DNA from 4 places in the Pseudoalteromonas sp. P1-30 genome. Region 2 is predicted to be linked to each of the others. Evidence: predicted binding sites of a transcription regulator. Region 2 holds the regulator's gene; each other region holds the start of a gene.
The links. Region 2 encodes sigma-54, which starts transcription at its own class of promoters, with help from an activator protein. Its sites were predicted from a motif close to GTTGGCACGNNNNTNGNNT; they were not measured.

Region 1 (3,127 bases), on a different contig from region 2:
GCGTTAAGTTACTAGAGCGCAGTAAAGAGCGTGCTGAGCAACTCTCTGAAATGCTAGATAACACCGTCGTGTTTTGTGGAGACGCCTCAGACCAAGAACTACTATCTGAAGAGCACATAGAACAAGTTGATGTGTTTATTGCTGTAACCAACGACGATGAAGCAAATATAATGTCGGCCATGCTTGCAAAACGCATGGGCGCACAAAAAACCATGGTGCTTATTCAGCGTGGTGCGTATGTAGATTTAGTGCAAGGGGGTGAAATAGATATTGCTATATCACCACAACAAGCAACTATTTCGGCGCTACTTACACACGTACGCCGTGGCGATATTGTTAATGTGTACTCGTTACGTAAAGGAGCGGCAGAGGCCATTGAAGCCGTTGCCCACGGCGATGAAAACACATCAAAAGTAGTTGGCCGTGCGATTGCCGATATCAAGCTACCTGCAGGTACAACGATTGGCGCTATTGTACGTAATGACGACGTACTGATTGCCCACGACGACACCGTTATTATGTCTGGTGATCACGTTATTATGTTTTTAATCGATAAAAAGCATATCAACGTAGTAGAAAAGCTATTCCAAGTTAGCGCTATATTTTTATAGTTAAACACAAAAAAGCCGCTGACTAAGGCGGCTTTAGTGGAGTATGTTTTTTTAATGCTAGGCAACCCTGCTTAGCAGCTTACTAATTACTGTACTTTTGAAAACTCTTGCTCAGAAATTTCACCATTACCATCAGTATCTAGCTGGTCAAAAATCTTCACTAGCTGTGAATTTACCTGCGCTTCTTGCTTTGAAATTGCACCATCACCATCGGCATCAAACGAGGCAAAGTTGACTGCAGCATACGCCGCTGATGAAGAAGCTAATACGATAACGGCAAGTGCTGTATTTAATGTTTTCATAGTTGTGTCCTAATTAAGAGGAAATCCTTTTCTAAGATCCATGGGTTTAAAAATTAACTAAAAAGTGCTTTTGCCAATGTGCATTATTAAGTTTTAATGCACATTGGATTAGAGCAAATGACTCTTTGCTAAGTGAACATGCGCTGCCCTGCGCTCAATTGGCAAAGATCATCACACCCTAGTATTTAGAGAACTCTTGCTTTGAAAGCTCGCCATTTCCATCGGTATCAAGCTCAACAAACTCAGCCATTAAATCCGCATCCACCGATGCTTCCGCTTGGCTAATGGCGCCATTGCCATCTACATCTAGCGTGTCAAAATCAGTCCCTGCAAAGGCAGCAGAAGAAGAGGCAATAGCCATAAATGCGAGTGCTTTATTTAAATGCTTCATAATTTAATCCTTCAATATAAACAAATTAGTTAAGTTCACTACGTGATGTACGCAATCCTTGTAATCCTTTTTCGTAAGCTCCCTTGCCTACTTAGGTTGTCATTGGCAACTCAGGATTGTTACCACACTTTAAGCTTCTGAAAATTCTTCTTTTGATAGCTCACCATCTTGGTCAGTATCTAATTCTGAGAACATGCTCATCAGTTTTGCATCAATTGATGCCTCTGATTTGCTAATCGTGCCGCTGCCATCTACATCTAACGTATCAAAATCGGTTGCTGCAAATGCCGCTGATGATGAAGCAAGGGCGATAAGTGCTAAAGTTTTATTAATGCTTTTCATAATATAATTCCTTCAAGTATATGTGTGCGATTAAGTGTTTTACTTTAAATCACGTTATTGTTCAGTACAGCCAGACTATTACAACTTGAATGCCAAGTTTTAAAAGTTCATTAATTTCAATCAGTTAAATGAGAGCTTGGCTATTTTTGATAAATTTGCGGGGGTTTTATGTTGCAAACTAGCAACAAAGGGTAAAGCTAAGTTTTTAAATGCAATAGAAACAGCTAGTTACATAAGAGAAAAAAGCTACAATTTTCGGTGTAAATTGTAAGAATGAAGTTTTATCGAAAAAAGAGACTAAATTTTAGCCGTGAGGGGAGCTAACGTATTAAAATAACTCACTCGTAAAACTAATCTATACTGCTGATTTTTATAGAAAATAAAAAATATTTTGTGAAGTTTTAAAAAATATGACTGCCACTCAAGTAAAAAATGGCCATTTGTTGCTATTAAGCGAAAGTGCCTATTCTAATGGCAACTCAAGCATCGCGGGATCGATAAAATGCTCTTTCATAAACGCCTTCATTTCATCTTCACTGGCTAGAAGTTTAATACCACAATTAACTCCTGCGGCGTGTTCTTTTACACTGCATATTTCGCCAGTAAATGCTTTATTGTTGGTATCAACCGTCACCGTGCATTGCATATCTTTAATATTTTCATCGTTTTGATCGCCGCGTACATCAAACATCACCCCGGTAAGCGAGATGTCTTTAATCACCCCTTCAAGTACTCTATCGTCACTGAGAGTTAATTTTGCAGGTAATAAGGTAGGTATGCGTGTTTGCGCGCGCAATGCAAATAACTGCACTTGCGTAGGGTAATTAATAAAAATGAGCCTAGCAGGGTGTGAGGCAACCGACATAAGCTGCTGCCTAAATGCTATTACTTGTCCGCCACTGCCTTCTATAACCGCTCTTACCACCACCATTACACCGTCTCGTAGGTAATCACTTGCAGCAGCTAAACGCTTTGAACTTGGGTAATTTAAAATAATAAATTTATTTTCTAGCAAGCCAATAAACTCTGTTTTCACGCGTTTACTACTGGTAGGCGTAACAATTTCCAAGTCGACCAATCGTCCTGTTGTTAACTGGTGTAATTTATCTAAATTAGAATGTGGCATGCCTGTTCCTAAGCATCATTTGTATATTATTACCCACGCCAAAAGGTCGGCGTAAATAGCACGAGTAAGGTGAATATTTCTAAGCGACCAAATACCATGGCAATGGTTAATAGCCATTTGGCACCATCGCTCACCGCCCCATAATGCGAGGCAACATCACCTAAGCCTGGGCCTAAATTATTTAAACACGCCGCCGTAGCAGAGAACGCGGTAATGTTGTCCATGCCAGTTCCCATTAGCGCCAACATTATAATAATAAACACCAATGCGTACGCTGAGAAAAACCCCCAAACCGCTTCAACTACTTTATCGGGCAGGGCTTTACGACCAAGCTTAATAGAGTATATAGCACGTG
Region 2 (3,127 bases):
CCGGAATATTATCTACGCAATAATAGCCTAAATCTTCAACCACGCGTAAAGCAACCGACTTACCTGAACCAGAACGGCCGCTTATGATAATTAACTCCATTTATAGCCCTTAGTATTTACTACGATTGATCAACAATTACTTGGTACAGCTCTGCATCGGTTTTAGCACTGCGCAGCTGTTTACAAAATTCTTTGTTGCTCAGTTTATCAGCTATGGTTGCCAGAGTCTTTAGGTGCTGTTGGTTATCGCCATCTGGTACGATGAGTGCAACAAAAATATCAACAGGGCAGTTATCAATAGCGTCAAAGTTAACAGGCGTGTCGCTAACAAGTACTAAAGCCAGCGGCTCTTCTACGCCACCCATTCTGCCATGAGGAATGGCGATCCCCCGGCCAATGCCAGTACTGCCTAGCTTTTCTCTGCTTGCCAGCGCATTAAGAATATCTTGTTGTGGTAAGTAGGGGAGCTTTTCATGAGCAAGCTCACTGATAAACTCTAAAATTCTTTTTTTACTACTAAAAAGGACCGCAGCTTTGCTGCAGTCCTGGCATACTAATGTACTTAATTTCATAATATTAGTGTCTAGCAAGCTTCTCTTTATGTTTTATGACTTGACGATCGAGCTTGTCAATCAACGAGTCTATAGCGGCATACATATCTTGGTGCTCTGTTGAGGCAAATAAATCTGCGCCACTTACATGAATAGTCGCTTCTGCTTTTTGGTTGAGTTTTTCTACATCGAGAATGACATGCACATTGCTAATATGATCTGAGTGCCTTTCTAGCTTTGCAAATTTATTATTTACATAGTCTCTAAGTGAATCAGTTACTTCTACGTGACGACCAGTTAGGTTTAGTTGCATAAGCATTTCCTCTTTGTTTTTTACGTCTTATATCAAACTCTTTCTCTGATTTGACGGTGGAATAGCTAGCGATTCACGGTATTTTGCTATTGTGCGTCTAGCTACTTTAATTCCTTGCTCTGCCAATATATCCGCAATTTTACTATCACTCAATGGTTTAGCTGAGTTTTCCGCGGCAATTAGCTTTTTAATTAGGGCACGTATTGCGGTTGATGAACACTCGCCGCCGTTTTCAGTGCTTACGTGGCTTGAGAAAAAATACTTAAGCTCAAAAATACCACGTGGCGTATGCATATATTTTTGCGTAGTAACACGCGAAATTGTCGATTCATGCATTTCTACCATTTCAGCAACATCGTTTAAAACCATTGGCTTCATGGCTTCTGGGCCATGTTCAAAAAATGCCTGTTGCTGTTTTACAATACAGTTTGTTACCTTAAGCAGCGTGTCGTTTCTGCTTTCAAGGCTTTTTATAAACCATTTAGCTTCTTGTAAGTGAGAGCGAATAAACTGGCTATCACCACTTGATTTTACGGTACGTGACATAGCCGCGTACTGACTATTTACGCGTATTTTTGGCATGCTATCTGGGTTTAGCTCTACCACCCAGCGGCCTTTTATTTTTTTAACCGATACATCTGGTATTACATACTCCGACTCTTCCCTTACTATTGTATCTGCAGGTTTTGGGTTGAGGGTATGTATTAGGGTCATGACCTCTTTAAGCTCGTCTTCTTTAAGCTTAGTCTTTTTCATTAATGTACGATAGTCGCGTGCCGCTAATAGATCAATGTGATCGGTTAAGATCATTTTAGTTTGTTCTATAAAAGGGGTGTCTTTATCAAACTGGTTTAGCTGAATACACAAGCACTCTTGTAAACTGCGAGCGGCTATACCTACAGGGTCAAATAACTGAATACGCTTTAAAACGGCTTCTATTTCATCAAGTTCAACTTCAACTTCGTCATCGTTTTCTTGGTTAAAGCTTTCTAAAATTTCTTCACAACTTAGCGTTAAAATACCCGAGTCATCTACAGCTTCTACAATGGCAATAGCAATGGCTTCGTCTGTTGGGCTAAAAGGAGTAAGCTGAAGCTGCCACATTAAATACTCATGTAGCGTTTCAGTAGAGGCACCTTGATAAATAGACTCATCTTCTGGCATTGGGCCTGAGGATGCAGCAGGGGCTGCGCTCATGTACTCATCCCAAGTTACATCCATTGCCATATCATCGCTAACGGTGTCTTTATTTAAAGCTTCGCCACTGTCTTGCTCGTACTCGCTGGTTGTATCGTCAGCCGATGCGCTTACGGTTACATCATCCGTATCTGCTTTTTGTTCATTTTTTCCAGCCGACTCTTCCGTGTAATCTTGCTCTTCTACTTCTAATAGCGGGTTGCTATCAAGTGCTTCTTGTATTTCTTGCTGGAGATCCAATGTACTGAGCTGCAGCAAGCGAATCGCTTGTTGCAATTGTGGAGTCATTGTAAGTTGCTGGCCCATGCGCAGCTGTAATGATTGCCTCATGTATCTCTAACAATCCTTTTATGTTGTTATAATTAATATTAGCAGATGCTTGTAGGTGTGGCTTAAATGTTACAGCCTAAATTGCTCGCCTAAATAAACATCGCGTACAGTTTTGTCATTTAATACGTGTTCTGGGGTGCCAGATGCAATTAGCTCCCCATGAGAAACAATGTAGGCTTTTTCACAAACATCAAGGGTTTCTCTTACATTGTGATCGGTAATTAATACGCCAATGCCACGGTTTTTAAGATGTTCTATTATTTTCTTTATATCTAACACTGAAATCGGATCAACACCAGCAAAAGGCTCATCCAATAAAATAAATTTAGGGTTCGCTGCCAGTGCTCTGGCAATTTCTACACGGCGGCGTTCACCACCAGAAAGCGCCATACCTTGGCTATCGCGAATATGCTGAATACTAAATTCATCAAGTAAGTTGTTAAGCGTTTCTTCTCGCGCGGCTTTATTGAGCTCTTTACGCGTTTCTAAAATCGCCATTAGGTTTTGATAAACTGTCAGCTTTCTAAATATTGATGACTCTTGCGGCAAATAGCCAATGCCTAAGCGGGCGCGGCTGTGCATAGGTAATAACGTAATGTCGTTATCATCAATAGAAATTTTACCTTTGTCGCTAGGTACTAATCCTACAATCATGTAAAAGGTGGTGGTTTTACCTGCGCCATTAGGGCCCAATAAGCCAACAATGCTGCCGGCTTCTACCTCAAGGCCTACATTT
Region 3 (3,127 bases), on a different contig from region 2:
GGCACCTTATTTTTAAGTGGCTGTGTTTCTACGCAAAATAGTGAAGTGGTTCAAGATGACCCCTACTACGCACCCATGTACCCAGAGCCTGTAGCAGAGCCTGTTGTTGCAACGGGTTCGTTGTTTAACACCAATACATTTAATGATTTGTATTCAGACAAAAAAGCACTTAGAACCGGCGATATAATTACCGTTAAGCTTGAAGAGTCAACACAAGCTACAAAAGCCGCTAAAACCGAAACCGATAAAGAAACCGAAGCCAGCCTAGACCCCGTTATTGGGTTAGGTGGTTTACCAGTCAATATAGGTGGCGACAGTATTCAGTTTGGCATTGGTAGTGATTCATCATTTACCGGTGACTCTAAATCAAATCAGTCAAACAGCTTAGTGGGCGACATCTCGGTGAATGTTATGCGTGTTTTACCCAATGGTAACTTAGTTATTCGTGGTGAAAAATGGCTAACACTTAACACCGGCGAAGAGTTTATTAGGCTCGAAGGCCTTGTACGTCCGCAAGATGTAAGCGCCGATAACACGGTTGAGTCGAATAGAATTGCCAATGCCCGAATTCAATATTCAGGTAAAGGACAAACACAAGAAGCGCAAAGCCCAGGGTGGTTAACACGTTTCTTTAGTAGCTCGTTATTTCCGTTTTAGAGGATAGTAGTATGAATAGCATTAAAGCGTTTATTTTGATCATACTGCTAGGCTGGCAATTTTCTGCCAGCGCCGAGCGTATAAAAGATGTCTCTATGGTTGAAGGTGTACGTGCTAACCAATTGGTAGGCTATGGTTTAGTGGTGGGGCTACCTGGTACAGGGGAGCAAAACTCTTACACACAACAAAGTTTTAGAGGCATGCTAAACAGTTTTGGTATTACGCTGCCTTCAACACAAAGCCCTAAAATTAAAAACGTAGCAGCAGTGGCAGTCCACGCTGAGCTTCCGCCGTTTAGAAAGCCGGGTCAAACAATTGATATTACGGTATCTTCTATTGGCAGTGCAGGCAGTTTACGTGGCGGCACCTTGTTACAAACTTTCTTAAAAGGGGTGGATGGAAACGTATACGCTATAGCACAAGGTAGCCTAATTGTGGGTGGTTTAGGAGCACAAGGGCTAGATGGCAGTAAAGTGGTCATTAACACCCCGACGGTTGGCCGCGTACCTAACGGAGCCACTGTTGAGCGCGAAGTTAAAAGCCCTTTTATGCAAGGCGACTACATTACTTTTAACTTAAACCGCCCTGACTTTACAACGGCAAAACGTTTAGAAGCAACAATTAACAATTTGGTAGGCCCTAATAGTGCACAAGCTATTGACGCTGCCTCAGTACGCGTTATTGCGCCACGTGATGCATCGCAACGAGTGTCTTATTTATCAACGCTTGAAAACCTAGAGTTTAAGCCTGCTGATACCTCAGCCAAGATTATTGTTAATTCACGTACGGGAACGATTGTCATTGGCAAAAATGTGAAGCTACAGCCTGCGGCAATAACCCATGGCGGCCTAACAGTCACAATTGCTGAACAGCAAAATGTAACGCAGCCTAATCCGTTAGCAGAAGGCGAAACTGTTGTTACACAGCAAAGTATTATTGACGTTAATCAAGATGATTCTCGTGCGTTTGTATTTAACCCCGGCGTTAGCTTAGATGACTTAGTGCGTGCTATAAATGAAGTAGGCGCAGCACCTGGAGACCTAATGGCTATTTTAGAAGCGCTTAAAGAAGCGGGTGCAATTAACGGACAGCTTGTTGTTATTTAATTATTTTTAAGAATATTTACCCTTCTACATAAAGCTTAAGTACTCAAAAGGTACTTAAGCTTTTTACTGTTTACCTTTCTTTGGCTTAATTTTTGCATTTCTTAAAGCATTATTCATTTTTGTGTCAAAAAGCTGATGGAAACAAATCACCTCGATAAGCAAAACTTTTTTGATTTAAGTAATCTTAATACTTTACGTCAAGACGCTTTAAATAGCGGTGATGCATCTACTGATGCCTCTAAAGCGGCGCTAAAAAAAGCAGCGGCACAATTTGAAGCTATTTTTACACAAATGCTTCTAAAAGGGATGCGTAAAGCCAACGAAGCATTTGAAGATGAAGACAGCCCGTTTAACTCAAGCGGTGTAAAGTTTTTTGAAGAAATGCACGATCAGCAGCTCTCTTCTGAGCTTTCATCAAATGGGTCTTTGGGCTTGGCTGATTTAATTGTGCAGCAGCTCTCTCCAGAGGCTGAAAACTTTATGCCTGGCTCAGTGTTAAGAACAACCAACGACTTTATCAGTGATAAACGCGCAGGCTCTGAACTGCCTCATGAAAAGGTGCACAGTGTAAAGCAAGCAAATAAAGATGACTCAGCAGTCAGCAGTGCGGCAACACAAACTAAAACCACAACACAGCCTACACAGCAGTCGTCGTTTAATAATGCTGAAGAGTTTGTTAGTGCAGTGTGGGAGCATGCTAAAACAGCGGCCGAAAAAATTGGTTTAAACCCTGCAGTAATGGTGGCCCAAGCGGCACTTGAGACTGGTTGGGGTAAGCATATTATTAATAAAAGCGACGGGAATAGCTCAAATAACCTGTTCAATATTAAATCAGATAAAAGCTGGGAAGGCGATAAAGCAAGTAAAGTAACGCTTGAATTTGAGCAAGGTACCCCTGTTAAAAAGCAAGCAAGTTTTAGAGCTTACGATTCTATAAAAGAAAGCGTGAACGACTTTGTCGATTTTTTAACGCAAAACCCACGCTACGAAGAAGCATTACAAAAAACAGCACAGCCAAACGAATTTTTAGATTCGCTACAAAAAGCAGGCTATGCAACCGATCCTAATTACGCGAGTAAAATAAAAAAAGTGCTAAATAGCAGTGAGCTTAAAAATATTGCAACAAGCGCGTTTACCCAAGGAGTGAAGTAATATGTCGTTTAGTTTATTAAATATTGCCAGTGCTGGGGTGCGTTCAAGCTCTGAGCTGTTGCAAACGACCAGTAAAAACATCACCAATGTAAATACAGAAGGCTACGTACGTGAGCGCACTGAATTTACCACTATGGTTGATAACCAAGTAGGTCGCGGCGAAACATACAGGTTATTGAACGAGTTTGCCCAGTCGCAGTTAAACCGCGACA
Region 4 (3,127 bases), on a different contig from region 2:
TAAAGTAAGCCGCTATTTCTTCTAGCTGGTTTAAATCTAATTCGGTATCGCGGGGCGTACCTTCAACAATCGCTACAATGGTTTCTGTAGCTGAATGACCATAAGTCATACTCATTGAAGAAATTGCGGTATCAAGCATATCAATACCTGCATCAATGGCTTTTTGATACGTAGCTGTACTTAAACCTGTGGTTGCATGGCACTGCATAGCAATAGGGATAGAAACGGTTTCTTTTAGCCCTTTAATAAGTTGCTCTGCATCGTATGGTTTTAATAAGCCTGCCATATCTTTAATACAAATAGAGTGACAACCTAAATCCTCTAGCTGTTTTGCAAGGGTTAACCACATATCTAGGGTATGCACTGGGCTTACAGTATAAGAGATAGTACCTTGCGCGTGCGCTCCTACTTTTACAGCCGCTTTAATTGCCGTTTCTAAGTTACGTACATCGTTCATGGCGTCAAAAATACGAAATACATCTACACCATTTTTGTGGGCACGCTCTACAAACTTTTCTACCACGTCATCGGCATAGTGGCGGTAACCCAATAAATTTTGCCCGCGCAATAACATTTGCTGTTTAGTATTCGGCATAGCTTTTTTAAGGGCACGAATACGCTCCCACGGATCTTCACCTAAATAACGAATACACGAGTCAAACGTAGCGCCGCCCCACGACTCAATAGACCAATAACCGGCATCATCAAGTTTGTTAGCAATAGGGAGCATGTCATCTAAGCGCATACGGGTTGCAAGTAAAGACTGATGAGCATCGCGTAAAACAAGTTCTGTTAATTTTAATTTAGCCATGTGTGCCTCTTATTTATTATTTGATTTGTACTGAGCAATGGCAGCACTAATAGCAGCGATGTGCTCGTTTGGCACACCTTGAGATTTTAAAGATGGTGATTTAACCGGTATTGCAACTTCAGCCTCGTCAAAACGAGCAACCAAGTTAGACATGAGTGACACAGCACCAATCAATATTGAAAGAAATACAAACACGCCCACCATGCCCGTAAGCATCAAGCTACCTGCGGTTGTGAGTACAGCTCCTATATCCATTTTTCTCCCCCTGCACTATATAGCGATATAAAAAACCGCTTTATTTAAATAATTATTCACCGAATGATAACAAAACTTTTAACTTTGTCCACCACCTGTCAATTGGTAAAACCAATTAAAATTAAACTAACATACAGCCACAATAGTTAACATAGCTAATACTGGGTTAAATTGGCTTAGATATAGATGATAAAAATAACCGTTATAGGCAAAGGTTATATGGTTAAACCCAAAATAACTTAAAAACCATAAAAAATAGTAAGTTAAACGGCAGGTAAAAAATCAGTTTGGGCTAAAATGTAAATTGGTCTTACCAAGACTAGTAAAGCAGCGCGAAAAAAATATTTATTTTTTTACTCTCTTTACAATAGTGTGAATAAGTTACATCGTTAAACGTAAAACTTACCAATCCTAAATTTATAATCTTCGCCCCAAAAACCATAACATATTGAAAAATAATAAAATTAAACTCTGGCACGCAACTGGCATTATTACTTTCGAACGAATTTGATAACCAAGGAGAAAACAATGTTACGCTGGACAATTACATTTTTAGTTATTGCTTTAATCGCTGCAGTGTTAGGTTTTGGTGGTATCGCAGGTGCCGCAGCTGGTATAGCAAAAATTATATTCTTTATCTTTTTAGTACTTTTAGTGATTTCTTTAGTTTCAGGTGCGCTGCGCGGTAAATCGCCCAGGTAGCTACTAACATACTTAAAACACTAAACAATCAACATATACAAGGAATTACATTATGAACTCAACAACTTTAAAAGCAGCACTAATCGCCGTATTTGCAGGTTTCTTTATGATGGGTTGTGAAGACAACCACGCAGAAGAAGCAGGTGAGCGTATTGATGAAGCAGTAACTGACGTGCAAAACTCTGTTGAAGATGCATGTGAAAATGTAAAAGAAGGCGTTAACGCAGAAGAAACTAACTGTTAATCTGTTTGGTAACGTAAAAAACGGCTTTTAATAAGCCGTTTTTTTGTGCGCTAATAAAAAGGGGCTTCTAACTCTTATAATGCATAGCCTACATTAACGGGTGTGATTTTTACGCTAGCTTGTTAAAATAGCGAAAACTATTACTTATTAGCAATTATGGCACTGACCACCACTTACACACTCGATAAACCCTACTACTACGAATGCTTTGACGAGTCCCACTCTTATAGTAAAGCAGCCAAGCCAAAGTATTTTTTGCTGGCATTACTGGTGTGCTTAGGTTTAATTAGTATTTACGCTATGGACGATCATTACCTAGGTACATTTTTAATAATGCTAGGTGTATTAGAATGCGTTGCCTTTTATTACCGCAGGCCTTGGTGGGTTACGCGCCAAATGTTTAGTCGTGCTTCGGGCTCAACGGTTACTCTTTCGTTTACCGATGACGCTATTAGCACCGAAAACCACTATAAAAGCCATACATTTAAGTGGGCAGAAATAACCCATATTATTAAAACTAACCACGGCTACTTAGTGCACCATAATAAAGGTATGCAATATATTTCTAGCAGTGTATTAACCGATGAAATGCGCGATTTTATAAACAAAAAAGCCACTCAGTGAGTGGCTTTTGGTATAGCTAAGTGCATTACTCAGCTAAGTATAAGTGTTGATTAAGCATTGCCCGGATTAGGGTTAGACTTTTCAGCTTGTATACGCATGTAAATCTCTTCACGATGCACTGAAACGTCTTTAGGTGCGTTAACACCAATTCGAACTTGATTTCCTTTAACACCTAATACAGTAACAGTTACTTCGTCACCAATCATTAGGGTTTCACCTACTCTACGAGTTAGTATTAGCATTCTCTTGCTCCCATGTTCCAATAAATTATAAGATTCCGCTTGACCATTTTAATGAAAAATTGATTGAAAAGTAAGTAAAAACTCCCAAACTATCCATTTTCTGTTAAAAATTCTGAGTGTAACGCTCTTACTGCTAGTTCTAAATACTTCTCGTCAATTAAAACCGATACCTTGATTTCAGACGTCGATACTAAAACTATGTGTATGCCTTCTTGCGCCAATGCATCAAAAAATTGATGCGCTACACCA

Region 1: a site for sigma-54 is predicted at 1,725-1,743, ahead of AN395_RS17925 (EF-hand domain-containing protein). Genes of this name have one in related genera too.
Region 3: a site for sigma-54 is predicted at 1,843-1,861, ahead of flgJ (flagellar assembly peptidoglycan hydrolase FlgJ). Genes of this name have one in related genera too.
Region 4: a site for sigma-54 is predicted at 1,537-1,555, ahead of AN395_RS19445 (DUF1328 domain-containing protein). Genes of this name have one in related genera too.

Annotation. Positions count from the first base shown of each region.
Region 1 is NZ_LKBC01000018.1:43,505-46,631, reverse strand. It holds gene trkA (Trk system potassium transporter TrkA) at 1-611, shown strand, start outside; gene AN395_RS17935 (EF-hand domain-containing protein) at 698-913, opposite strand; gene AN395_RS17930 (calmodulin-like protein) at 1,092-1,304, opposite strand; gene AN395_RS17925 (EF-hand domain-containing protein) at 1,434-1,646, opposite strand; gene AN395_RS17920 (flagellar brake protein) at 2,110-2,772, opposite strand; gene AN395_RS17915 (TrkH family potassium uptake protein) at 2,802-3,127, opposite strand, start outside.
Region 2 is NZ_LKBC01000002.1:375,825-378,951, forward strand. It holds gene rapZ (RNase adapter RapZ) at 1-100, opposite strand, end outside; gene AN395_RS05175 (PTS sugar transporter subunit IIA) at 120-572, opposite strand; gene hpf (ribosome hibernation promoting factor) at 577-864, opposite strand; gene AN395_RS05185 (RNA polymerase factor sigma-54) at 892-2,391, opposite strand; gene lptB (LPS export ABC transporter ATP-binding protein) at 2,461-3,127, opposite strand, start outside.
Region 3 is NZ_LKBC01000005.1:36,908-40,034, forward strand. It holds gene flgH (flagellar basal body L-ring protein FlgH) at 1-657, shown strand, start outside; gene AN395_RS10530 (flagellar basal body P-ring protein FlgI) at 669-1,763, shown strand; gene flgJ (flagellar assembly peptidoglycan hydrolase FlgJ) at 1,899-2,915, shown strand; gene flgK (flagellar hook-associated protein FlgK) at 2,917-3,127, shown strand, end outside.
Region 4 is NZ_LKBC01000019.1:35,542-38,668, forward strand. It holds gene oadA (sodium-extruding oxaloacetate decarboxylase subunit alpha) at 1-811, opposite strand, end outside; gene AN395_RS18145 (OadG family protein) at 821-1,066, opposite strand; gene AN395_RS19445 (DUF1328 domain-containing protein) at 1,595-1,768, shown strand; gene AN395_RS18155 (hypothetical protein) at 1,821-2,012, shown strand; gene AN395_RS18160 (YcxB family protein) at 2,169-2,636, shown strand; gene csrA (carbon storage regulator CsrA) at 2,687-2,878, opposite strand; gene AN395_RS18170 (aspartate kinase) at 2,968-3,127, opposite strand, start outside.